DNA from 3 places in the Desulfosporosinus sp. Sb-LF genome. Region 2 is predicted to be linked to each of the others. Evidence: riboswitches for the same ligand, from Rfam matches in the RefSeq annotation. Region 2 holds a riboswitch; each other region holds the start of a gene.
What was found. Region 2 has a riboswitch for cobalamin ahead of E4K68_RS15315 (ABC transporter ATP-binding protein). Riboswitches for the same ligand answer to the same signal wherever they lie in the genome.

Region 1: another riboswitch for cobalamin. It lies ahead of cobT (nicotinate-nucleotide--dimethylbenzimidazole phosphoribosyltransferase); the one in region 2 lies ahead of E4K68_RS15315 (ABC transporter ATP-binding protein).
Region 3: another riboswitch for cobalamin. It lies ahead of E4K68_RS07105 (alpha-ribazole kinase); the one in region 2 lies ahead of E4K68_RS15315 (ABC transporter ATP-binding protein).

Annotation. Positions count from the first base shown of each region.
Region 1 is NZ_SPQR01000001.1:571,547-575,752, forward strand. It holds gene cobS (adenosylcobinamide-GDP ribazoletransferase) at 1-121, opposite strand, end outside; gene cobU (bifunctional adenosylcobinamide kinase/adenosylcobinamide-phosphate guanylyltransferase) at 128-721, opposite strand; gene cobT (nicotinate-nucleotide--dimethylbenzimidazole phosphoribosyltransferase) at 777-1,856, opposite strand; cobalamin riboswitch at 1,966-2,141, opposite strand; gene E4K68_RS02800 (hypothetical protein) at 2,356-2,565, shown strand; gene E4K68_RS02805 (CoA transferase) at 2,587-3,561, shown strand; gene E4K68_RS02810 (CoA-transferase) at 3,561-4,206, shown strand, end outside.
Region 2 is NZ_SPQR01000010.1:35,260-39,465, reverse strand. It holds gene E4K68_RS15325 (hypothetical protein) at 1-263, opposite strand, end outside; gene E4K68_RS15320 (energy-coupling factor transporter transmembrane component T) at 298-1,035, opposite strand; gene E4K68_RS15315 (ABC transporter ATP-binding protein) at 1,016-2,554, opposite strand; cobalamin riboswitch at 2,625-2,798, opposite strand; gene E4K68_RS15310 (hypothetical protein) at 3,092-3,286, shown strand; gene E4K68_RS15305 (peptidoglycan recognition family protein) at 3,427-3,876, opposite strand; gene E4K68_RS15300 (DUF6143 family protein) at 4,033-4,206, opposite strand, start outside.
Region 3 is NZ_SPQR01000004.1:128,101-132,306, forward strand. It holds gene E4K68_RS07095 (ABC transporter ATP-binding protein) at 1-989, opposite strand, end outside; gene E4K68_RS07100 (ECF transporter S component) at 1,007-1,522, opposite strand; gene E4K68_RS07105 (alpha-ribazole kinase) at 1,543-2,286, opposite strand; cobalamin riboswitch at 2,389-2,563, opposite strand; gene E4K68_RS07110 (YkvA family protein) at 2,663-2,962, opposite strand; gene E4K68_RS07115 (flavodoxin family protein) at 3,086-3,925, opposite strand; gene E4K68_RS07120 (DUF1540 domain-containing protein) at 4,173-4,206, shown strand, end outside.

The DNA.
Region 1 (4,206 bases), on a different contig from region 2:
TCACTAATCCAACCCCGGGATAATACCTGTAACTATGTGTAAATTCTTCCGAAGAAACGTCTTTTGGTGATGGAAAAGGAAGCCGAGTCAAAAAGGTTAGGGCAATGACAAACCCGCGCAAATTAAATCACTCCTTGAGTAGGGAAGCAAGCAGTTTCTCACCGGAGTGTTTAATCTCCATAGGAAAACCAGCTACGACCAAATACACTTGATCTGCACACTGAGCCAGGATTTGATTGCTGCGTCCGGACAAATCGCGGTAAGCTCGGGCCAAGGGGTTTTCGGGAACAATTCCTTGACCCACTTCGTTGGTGACAAAGAGGACTTGCGGTTTTATCTCTTGGGCAAGCAGGGCGACTTCCTGAACCATAGCTAGGATTTGCCCCTCAATGGTGGGACTAGCCTCATCTTGGTTTGATGATTCTGCTTGTTCTGCTAAAAGAAGATTAGTAAGCCAGAGAGTGACACAATCGAGGAGAATAACTCCGTTCTCGTCTTTTAGTCGGATTAAGGTATCACGAATGTTCAGGGGTTCTTCGATGAGCTGCCAAGTAGACGGACGTTGTTTCTGATGTTTCTTAACGCGCTGGGCCATTTCTTCGTCCCAGACCTGGGCGGTCGCAATGTATGTGACTGGACAATTTGCTGAAGCAGCTAGGAGTTCGGCAAAGCTGCTTTTACCGCTCCTCGCACCGCCTGTGATGAGTGTAAATTGAGACATAACATTCACCGACTCCCCTAGTTTATTGGATGGAGATGAGACATGCTGCTTCGGGTTAGCTTGATTGCTCACTGACTCCTGCATCAGCAAAGGTCGCCATTTCCTCGAGGATATGAAGGGCGGATTCAACAATGTAAAAGGTTATGGCGGCTCCTGTTCCTTCACCAAGTCTCATATTCAGGTTAAGTATTGGATCAAGCCCTAGGCCGGATAATGCATTGCGGTGACCTATTTCGACGGACCCATGAGAGGGAATCATATAGGCGATGCTCTTAGGAGCCAGTTTTGAAGCAATGAGTGCGCCAGCAGTCGAGATAAATCCGTCGATCACAATGGGAACATGGCTAGCAGCAGCTTGAAGGATCGAACCAGCAATCGCCGCAATTTCTAAGCCCCCTACTTTGGTTAGAACATCGAGGGCGTCCGTTATATCAGGTTGATTGACTTCAATGGCTTTTTCAATGGCACAACGTTTTCTAATGACTCCGGCGTCGTCGATTCCGGTTCCACGCCCAACCACATCTTCAATGGAGGAATTCGTCAAGAGGGCGACGATGGCAGAACTTGGGGTAGTATTACCGATTCCGAGTTCACCTGTGGCAAAAAGGTTATATCCTTCAGCGATCTTTTCAGAGGCAACCTCAGCTCCGACTAGTAGAGCTTGTAAGGCTTCTTGCCGTGTCATGGCTGGGCCTTTGGCCATATTTTTAGTCCCATCAGCGACACGTTTATGAATAATATTTCCCTCTAATGGAAAGGCAATACCGACATCAGTCAAAAATACCTCGGCATTCGCTTGGCGAGATAGAACATTGATGGCGGCCCCACCGTTCATGATATTATACGCCATCTGAGGGGTAACTTCCTGAGGAAAGGCACTTACTCCTTCTTCGACGACTCCATGATCTCCTGCCATTAATAGGACGGCTTTCTTTTGGATTTTAGGGCGGGAGGTTCGTTGGATGCCGCCGAGTTGCTTGGCCAAATGTTCTAATTGGCCCAGGCTTCCCTGAGGTTTAGTGAGTGAATCTAAGCGAACTTGGATTTGGGCCATAGCTTCCTCGTCAAGGTCTGAAATGCTCGCAATCAGAGTTTCAAGTTGAGAAAATAGTTGGGATTCTGTTAATTTTTCCATTGGTTTTCTCCCCCTTAATATTTTTATTTGTAAAAAAAAGTAAAGTCCTGACCACAAATAACTTTGTAGTCGGGACTTTACCGTCATCACCGCCGCTCCCCACGGTGTGGGAAACGTAAACATCTTAGGCAGGTCTCCTGGCTAACGAATCATCGCTTAATCCGTAACCTTCCCAGCATAACGCCAGTGGTTTACGAAGCTCATCGAATACAGTGGTGGGTCCGCGTCGGTTTTAAACCGAACTTCCCTATTCTCCCAATGGGCACCTAAAATGTATATATTCTTTCTTTTAAGCATAACACACCCTTTTTCTAATCTCAAGTACTTGTTCATAATTTGACGAGCTTTAACTCTGTTTGGTGCCTGAAGGCAAATGAAGGGCACTCAACACTACGATGTCGGGGAGTTAAAACATGAGAAACTGGGCAAATAATATAAAATATTCATATTTATTTGAATAATATAAAAATAAGTCTTGACGTCCTAATGAGGGCTAGGTATGATGTTATTATTAGGAATCTTAGTGAGAGAATGTTCCCTTCAAGAGAGAAAAGAGAAGAACGTGAGGTGTGAGAAATTCAAAGGTCAGACACGTCTTTACAAGGACTCAATTGACGAATGTGGGTATTTCTCCATCAGTTTAGGAACAGATTTTTCGATGGTAGCGATTGAAAATGTCTCCAACAAAAAAGTGCTAAAAACCAGCTAATAAAAAAGGAGGTATAAATACATGAGCAGACCCCAAAAAGTTAGTTTAGCAGAGGCCATCAGCTTTATTAACGATGGCGACATGCTGACATTTAGCGGATTTACCATCTGGCGTCGTCCAATGGCAGCCATCATGGAACTAATTCGACAGGGTAAGAAAAACTTGCATTTAGTGGAGGTCAACGGCGGGACCCACAGTGATATGTTGATCGGGGCCGGTTGTGTAAAGATATGGGAGTCGTGTTGGAATGGTCACGAATTATTTGGCAAGATCGCAGGAAATATGGCTCGCAAAGTCGAAGCGGGCGAGTTAATCATTGAAGATTACAGCCATGTGCAGATGCTTTGCCGTTTGGTGGCAGGTTCTCAAGGGATACCGTTTACGCCCACTTATGCTGCGCTGGGGTCCGATATTTTGAATCCGGAATACGATATGCTGGGTAAAGCTGGTCTGCGTGATGGCTCTAATCCCAAAATACCAGCAAAAAAATACGAAATATACAAAGAGAACTTTACCGGGACTGAAGTGGCTCTAATTCCAGCTGCCCAGCCCAATTGGTGCATTGCGCACGTTAATATGGTGGGCTCAGAGGGAACCGTTCGGGTATTGGGACAAAAGTTCAGTGATGAGGAGGCGATGAAATCAGCCGACAAGTTAATCGTCATTACTGAGCAGATCGTACCGGAAGAGTTCATCCGTCGTGAGCCGGAAAGGAATCTTATTCCGCCTCACTTGGTTGACTATATTGTGGAATTACCTTGGGGAGCCCATCCCACGGGATGTTTTGGCGCTTATGAAACAGATGGGGCTTTCATCAATAATTTCTTCACTAAGACGCGTACCCAGGAAGGCTTTGATGAATGGGCTAAAGAATGGATCTTTGGAGTTGCTGATCATGAGGAATATCTTAACAAGCTGGGCGTCAGCCGCCTAGAAACTTTGAGGGCCAGCGCTGCGCTAGGCTATTCCACCAAAGTGAAAAGGGGGTCGAGATAATGGCTAGTAATGATTTTGCAAAAGTTGGCGAATTCAAACCAATCGACCTTCTGGCCGTATCCGCAGCAAGAGAGGTAACAGACGGGGAGGTTGTTTTTGCAGGAACCGGATTGCCCATGTTGGCTATCATGTTGGCTCAGAAAACCACTGCGCCTAACGCAGTATGTATTTATGAGGCCGGCAGTGTGGATGGAAGGCCCATTTCTCTGCCCACCTCCGTGGGGGATGCTCGCTGTATCTATCAGGCTTCGATTGCTTCTGGTTTATACGACGTTTTTGGACAACTGCAAAGAGGAAATGTGGATATGGCTTTCTTAGGTGGTGCAGAAATCGATCAGTATGGCAGTGTCAATACCACCGCCATGGGGGGCTACTCCCCAGTCGGCAAGCGTCTAACGGGTAGTGGTGGAAACGCCGACATTAATGCTCTCGCTAAAAGAACTGTCTTTATTATGATTCAGGAGAAACGACGTTTTGTAGAACGCTGTAGCTACATCACTTCACCGGGATGGAGAATCCCTAAGTGGCCGGGTGGCGAATTCGTCCATAAAAAAGAGGTTTACGGCAAGGCTTTCCGGGGCGGTCCCTGGGCTGTTATATCCAATATGGGTGTCTATCATTTTGATGACGATGGAATAATATATC
Region 2 (4,206 bases):
AAGAAAAAGGCCAGCGGTGAATAAGCTGTTGCCATGGCTACAATGGCCTCTACTAATCCGGCAATAATACCCGCTGGTTGTTTGTACATTAAGACAATAAGGCCTGTAAAGAATGCCCAGCATGTGCCATTAAGAAGTAAGAGGGTTGGGTCCAAAATAGCGTCAATACGTCCTGTTACCTGCTCCATAATTACAAATACGATCCCTATGATGACGGCGCCCACAAGTGCTTTTGTATCAGTTCTGAATAACTTTTCTTTCATTTTTTATCTCCTCCTAAATTTATAGTGATTATATTTATATTAATGGTAATATCCTGCTTGCAAGGCTGATGATTATTACCAATAACATGCTAGCGATTAACGCAATATCGTAATGCTTAATTGCCAAATTTGAGGAAAATGTTCTGGTTTTGCTTCGTCCATACCCTCTTAGCTCCATGGCTAAGGCCGTTTCTGTTGAGCGTCGGACGGCTCGATATAAAAAAGGCAGGAAGGTTGGAATGATACTTTTGAGATTGTCCCAGACGCTTTCGGTTTTAAGGCCCCGGGTACGCTGGCTATCGATTATGGATACATATTCTTCTTTCATCAGAGGGAGGAAGCGGACACTTAGTCCCACCAGCATTGCGAAGCGGTAGGGGATTTTGAATTTCATGAGCATTAAGGTAAATTCCAGGGGTGAGGCTGAGGTGAAAAATTGCATACTTGCGAAAAAAATAATGCTAGCCTTCAGTATGCCAGTGACCGCTAGTGGTAGGGCTTCACTGTAGATTTTAAGGATTCCCCATTGGTAGATTAGTACGCCTTCCCGGCAGAAGAGCAGCTGAACGATCAGTATCTGCAGTCCCAAAAGCAAGAGCATCATAATCATTACCTTATACTGCTTCAGTGAACCAGTTAAAATTAGAGAGGCCATAATGCTTACCAATAAAACGATACACAATTGTGCAGCGGTTCCACAACTCAGTGAAAAATAGATCATCAGAGCATACCAGGCAAGCTTTGTCCGGGGATCAAGCATAGAAAGTCCCATTTTCAACCTCCCTGAATGAAATATTATTATGGGAATTCAAGCCAATAGCTGTAAGCGTATCGAAATATTGATTGAGATCTTTCGTCGAAATATCAAGTTGAATGCGATGGTTATGCAGGGCAACTAACCGGTTTGAATAGATTTTAGCCATGGTCAGATCGTGGGTGATAAGCAGAATTGTTTTGCCATTTTTCGATAAATCGAAGAGTTTATCCATGATCATATACCCTTGATTTTCGTCAAGGCCCGAGGTCGGTTCATCGGCGATGATGAAATCCGGATCACTGACGAGAATGGAGGCTAGTGCCAAAAGCTGGCGCTGGCCGCGGCTTAAGCGATGAGGGTGCATTTTCTTGTAATCCAGCAGTCCCACAAAGTTTAGGCACTCATCAATTTTTTGATTGATTACTTCATTTTGTTCACCTCTTAGCTTCAGTGAAAATCCAACCTCTTCTTCCAAGGTGCTTGCAAAGATCTGATAGTCGGGGTTTTGAAATAGAAAGCCCACATGTGTACGGATCTCTGTCAGGTTTTCTTTATTCAGAGGCCGGTTAAACACTTTAATCTCACCCTTAGAAGGCTTTAACAGACCGATAAGTAGTTTAGCCAACGTTGATTTTCCAGAGCCATTTAAACCAATAATCGATAAAAAGTCACTCTTGAAGATTTCTAAACGAATGTCTTCACAACCTAGTAAATTGTTTTTGTACTGGTAGGAGACATTGGTCATTTCTGCAATAATTTCATTGGACTTACGGTGATCGGTATTGAAGGAAGTGTTATAGTTTAACCTTCCTTTTCGATGCTCGATTTGGTCCTTGTAATATTCCTCAGGCGAATACTGTTTGACAATTTCACCGTCCCTAATATAGAAGACTCTGTTGGCATAGTTAAGGACTTCTTCAATTCGGTCCATGACCAAAACAATGGTTAGATTCTGAGCTTTATTCAACTGACCCAGCCGATGATAAAGCTCATAGCGGCCCTTCGGATCCAGTTCAGCGGTCGGCTGATCAAGAATCAAGATAGGGGCATTGAGGGCTAAAACACCCGCCAAAACAACACGTTGGGCCTGCCCGCCTGAAAGAGAAGCGGTTCGTCTGTTTTCATAGCCCGTTAGACCCACAAATTCCAAAGTATCTTTAACCATCTGATCAATTTGGTTAAAGGGAATTTCCAGATTGCCAAGACCGAAAGCAACGTCTTCGTAGACATCCAAACTAATAATTTGATTATGGGGTTCCTGCATCATGTATCCCACATAATCGGACATTCTGTTGAGGCGCATGTCCTTAATATCTTGCCCCATGATTGTGACGTTTCCTGTTAATTCAGCGTTATGGTAGTGTGGGATAGCGCCCGTGATGGCATGCAGTAAAATCGATTTTCCAGAAGCTACACCCCCGGTAATGACGATGAAATCTCCCTGATTTATCTCGAAATCAATGTTTTTGAGCGCAGGTTTTTCTTCGTGTGGAAATACGAGTTTTTCAATTTTAATTTTTGCAATCGTTTCCATAGCCACTCCTAAAGTATTAAAAAATAAAAAAGTTCTAGCTTAATAAAAAGCTAGAACTTTACCATTGTCCTCTTGCGATTATTCAATAGGCAGGTCTCCTGACTTATAGACTAAATGTACGCCTTCCCAGTTATCCCAGTGGCATATGTACATTTTTAACGCCTAATTACAGTGGTGGGTCCGTCCAGGATTAATACCTGGTTCCCTATTATCCCTTACGGGCACCTATAAATAATATATATTCGATTGACCTAATAATAGAATAATTCATGTATTTTGTCAACAAGAGTTTATGCAACCTGTTGTTACTCCAGGCGGCTACCCTACCCCCTAATGTATTGAAAAAGAAGGCTAAGTGGCCTGCAAAGAAAATTGCTGCTAACGTATCGCGGGCTTTTTTATAAAGAAGATTATGTACTTCCAACGAACCAATCGAACACTTCCATAATTTCAATCCCAAATATCTATCCCCCAAAATGGAAATAATGCATATAACAATCGGTCTCCCCGAAGAAGAGGAAAGAAGGCGATAAGTCAATGATCCATGACGAGAATGGAATGCTAAGATTCAAGAAAGCGGAAAAAATAGAAGCCTATAAATGTGCAAGATGCGATACAACGATGCTAGCAACGCACTCCAATGACTGGCTAGATCTAAATCATCCCGATGGAGAAAAGATTAAGATGTGCAACAGTTGCTATGGTTTAATAGCGGTAATAGAGAAAAAGTAGTCAAAGCCGCAATGATGAAGGAGTCCACCCTATCTGTAGATTCTATTGGAGTGAATGACCTATATTAACGACAAAGAGAGTCCTTCATTCGGCGTGTACCGACTAGGACTCTCTAGATAATCTAATTCAGCCTGTAGCTTTCAACTAAGGCTTTCTTTCAATTTCTTCATGAAAACATCCCCTGGAAAATACCGTCCTGGACATTCTGTAGCTGCTCCAGGCACGCCTCGGTGCAGTTCAACGTCTCCGAGTCCAAGCTTAAACGTTTCTAGAAGCTGAACGACTTTGGTCACTAAGCCGGCAAATTGGGTGTCCGGAACTTCAGTCTCGCTAAAATTCCCCACTAGACAGACTCCTATTCCAATAGAATTACGATGAGCTACATTGCAATGTGCTCCTTGCTTGGATAGGGGTCTTCCTTCTTCACAGCGACCATCCGGCATAATCACAAAGTGATAGCCGATATCGCTCCACCCCTTGGTTTTATGCCACTCCCGAATCATGGCAGCGTCGACTGGGACGGTTCTTCCTGAACGACGCACTTCCCTAGGACTTGCCGTGTGGTGGATTACGATCTTTTGCCAATCCAACTATACTCCCCCTCTTCTTTAGGCTCTCAGGACGGCAACGGCCTTGGCAAGTTCCGTAATGCTCGAAGAAAGTTCATTGAGTTTTCCTCCCTGCCTTCCCTCTCTTTCCTTTCCTTGGAAGAGAGGGAGGAATTTCCTTTACCTTATACCAAAAAATCACTTGAAACGCTTAGTTTTTTCTTCATACCAACCAAATGCAACTATCGCAGAAAGTGAAACTGCTACCGGCCCAGGAGAGGTCAAAAAGAGGCTCCAGTTACCTCCTTGAGGAAAGATAAACTTTCCATCCTCTTCACTGACAAGGGTTGCGCCTGAAGGAACTATCCGGTC
Region 3 (4,206 bases), on a different contig from region 2:
TTTTCTGAATTGTATTGATAGACTAAGTTGCGAATCTGAATTGTTCCCTCATTCCGTACCTTGAAATAATCCGTCTCCTGCGGCAGAAGCGGCTGAGGGTTATCCCTCCGTTGTCCGTACTTAGGTAATAATCCTCTGATCAATTGTTCAGCAGACGAACTATCTAAAGGAATCTCGTCAAATGGAATCCAACCTTTTTCATAGAAATCCCATCCGATTAAACTGGTAGGTAAAGGCTTTATCCCATACTGACGTAAGAGGGGAATATTTCGAAAGAGTTCAGCTGGAACCCCTCGCCAAGCCACTTCCCCCTGGCTGAGCACAATCACCTCATCCGCTATATTGATCAGTTCTTCGCCGGAATGGTCGACTAACATAATTGTTAGATCTTTCTTGCGTCGTAGATCTTCTAACGTTTCATAGATTTCCGAACGTCCTACTGGATCAAGTTCCGAGGTAGGCTCATCAAGCACCAAGATTTCAGGTTCCATCACTAGAACGCCCGCAATCGCCAAACGTTGTTTTTCACCACCTGAAAGTTCCTCGGTTAAGCGTTGATTGTACCCTTTAAGGCGGACTTTTCCTAGAGTCCCATCGACTCTCTGATTAATTTCGTGCAACGAAACTAAAAAATTGCGTGGGCCAAACGCGGTATCTTCTTCAACGGTTCGACCGATGATCTGAGTCTCGGGATCCTGCAAGACGAGCCCAAGAACCCTTGACAACGACTGAATTGCGGTTTTCCTCACATTTTGACCGGCTGCGCTCACCTGTCCTGTCAGATCTCCTGCCAAGAGCTGAGGAATTAGACCGTTAAGACATAAACTCAAGGTCGTTTTCCCCGCTCCGGTAGCGCCCATTAAGACAATGAACGTTCCTTTTTGAACGGTAAGACTTACGTTCTTTAAACAAGGCTCTACGGCGTTTGGGTAACGGTAGGAGACATTCTTTAATTCAATAGCAATTTCAACGCGTTCCACGGTTTTCACGTCTTCCACCTCATTATTTAAATAAGCCGGCTACCCTTAATCCCTTTATAGGCAATTGCAGATATAATAACGTTAATGGCAGACCCAGCAACAAGAAAAGGCATTAATCCAAGAACCCCTCCCATACCCATCATAGGAAGCATAGCAAAAGATGATACGACTCCATTGAGGAGAATCCCCACGATGACAGCGGGAATGAGGCCCAGCTTCTGGCTCACCCAACGGTAGGCTAAAGCCCATAAAGCCATTTGGAAAGCAATATACAGATGAACAGGAATCGTCAAAGGAAATCCAATAACCGCTGATGTCAATAAATGACCAAAGGCAATGACGACCACTCCCTCTAGCCCTCCAAACGCTAAAGCACTGAAAAATCCAGGAGCAGAATCCATGCCGATAGTTCCCACAGGACTTGGAATTTTAATCAGAGCACCCACGGCACTTAAGGCGATGAAAATCGCCATAATCGATAGTCTTTTAACATTCCAAGCGGATAGTTTCAGGTCCTTTGTTTCTGTGTTTAAATTATTCATGGGCTATTCCTCCTTAGATTTTAGTCTAATCTACCTAGTTTAGTTAAGGGCAATCTCTCAAAACCAGAAGATTTGAGGTCAAAGATTGAGGACGATGAAGCCGAAACTATTAGACAAGTCGAAGGCCCAGCAGATTTATGCAAATCAAGGACACAAGAGGGATCAACGATCATCTGCTTCTTCACGTTAGAAGCAAGTTGCTGTGCTTCCACATGAATCCCTCTTGATCCAACAGGGATGATGTCGTGAACACCACAAATGTTTAAGAGGGCTTGGATGTGGTGAATTTGAACAATTTCAGAATCCTCAGGATTGTTGATCTCGGGGCCCACTTTAGGGAACCCTAAACAATAGATGTTATCACCGGATTGAGAAGTTCCGATGCGCAATTGGTTCTTCTCAGCCACACCAATCACGCTGACACCAAGGCCAGTTTGCTGTGTAATTATGTTTTTTTCAGTGCTGATCGCCATGGGTAGCGTCAATCTAGCGAATACTAACTCTTCTCTCACCCCCTCTAATATCCCTTCGCCAGTCGGATACGGCTCATTAGAAATTGCCACGGTCATCATCTGGGGAACAGCCCCAGTTGAAAGGACTTCCATCAGAGCGACTCGTGTGGTTAACCTCCCAGTAATAGACCACGAAATTCGGACCTCATCTAGATCTTTCATACCGATCGCTCCACAGGAATCACAAGAAGCCACAAGGTATTGTTCTTTACTAATTGAAACGACCTCGACATCTCGACCATGATACCCCAATCTCTTTCACCTTCCTTCGATAAGATAACAATAAAAAGTTCATGGTCAAAGTTCTTATCAACATGTGATAAGAATTTTGACCATGAACTTTACCTTAATTCATGATTTACATAAGTTACGGGCAGGTCTCCTGACTTAGAATCATCGTCCTATACGCCTTCCCGGTTATCCAGTGGCAGTGCATAGTTCTCCTCTTTACAGTGGTGGGTCCGTCTGGGATTCTCGCCCAGTTCCCTATTCTCCCTCATCAAAGGGCACCAGTAACGAACTATTTAGTTAAGCATAGTTTAATGCAAGGAGCGGAATATTACAAGAGTTTTTTGAATAATAGACGAGGTCAATTTGTGAATATCACGCACAGTTGTGATTATAATAATTAAATATTGAAAATAACGTCATAGGAAGACGCCTCAGTTGCTGAGGTGCTCCATATTTCTTCGATCGTCTCATGAGTAGAATCTCCTTGTTGTTTCCATTGTTTATATCGTTCAAGGTCAATACTTACTTGTGAAATAACAAAGCCAGCCACCGTCGCGTCATCGATAAATCCTGCAAATGGAATATAATCGAAGATCCCATCCTCTGGCGAAACGAAATAGACAATAGCCAAGACAATCATAAGGTGTGAGCGCGTTGGCATTTCTTTACAATTGCCATTAATCCAGTCTTTGAACACGCAGAACAGCAATTGGAATTTTTCCCAGGCTTCGCCCAGAGCACCCCGGTTGCTAGTGGCTTTTCTAAGTGCATCATTGAGAAGGTTTAGTAAAAATTCGTTTGATCTTTATTATGCATTAACTTAAGATTGCTTAATCCATTTATCTTGCCCTTTATAGCGGTTTCGTATTTCCGACAGCTCTTTACGGCGGTTGCCAAATTCTCGAACTTGCTCTACCAACCAGACCTGAAAGTGTTCTTTTAACGCATGTTTTTCAAAACGTCTACCTGCCAATCCGAAATCCCACTGTACACCGTTTTCCGAAGGATGGACGTCCGCTTCCTGACCACAAAAAGGGCAAACTGCATGATTTGGTTCAGGAAACTTCCAGAGATCCGACCAACATGTAGGGCATTGACCCTCTTCAAATTGACGAGGTTCACCGAACAATGACGCACCCAGCGAACGGATGCGCTCGAGCGATCTTTGATTTACCAAGGATTCACCGGGAAGTGCGCCCATAAACATGTGGGCATCTTTGACATTCAAGCCTATAAAACGAGCGTTTGCGATCAGGGCGGATAAGGTATACCCTTCCCAACCCTTAATTCCGGCAGTCCCAATGATTACACAGGGTTTCCCCCACAGCTCATCAAGATGTTGAGCAAGCGAAATAATCCGATCTCCAAACAACTTCGTGATTGCAGCCGGGCCTAAAGCATAGCAAGGGGCGGACAAAATGATCCCATCCGCTTCTTTAATTCGATCTAATAAGAAATACAAATCATCCGTTAGGGGGCAGCGTTGATCTGGAACTAAACAAGCATAGCAAGCTTTACAAGGCTGAAAATTCAATTCAGGCAGTTTGATGAGTTCTACCTCAAATTCCTCTCCAATTGAGGCGGCTGCCTCCTTGATTAAAATTTCTCCATTCGCTAATTTCCGTTGAGAAGCCACTAATCCTAAGATTCTTTTCATCATTATACCCTCTCTTCTTTTTATAAATTTCCCCGATTCTGGAGACGTGAAATTATCAGTTTGAACGTTTACTCTTCGGTAATAAATTATATCATACAGTTCTACTCCTTTTGTATGACAATTCAATCAAATCTCAATTTGCATATTAAGTTAATGAATTTATAGAACCTCTTTAACATTAATTGGGATTCATCAAATCGAAAAATATGGGGAAAATAGTTTAGAATTCAATTAAAGGGAGGAATGTTTTATGTCAGCTGCAAAGAAAATGCCTCAACCAAACG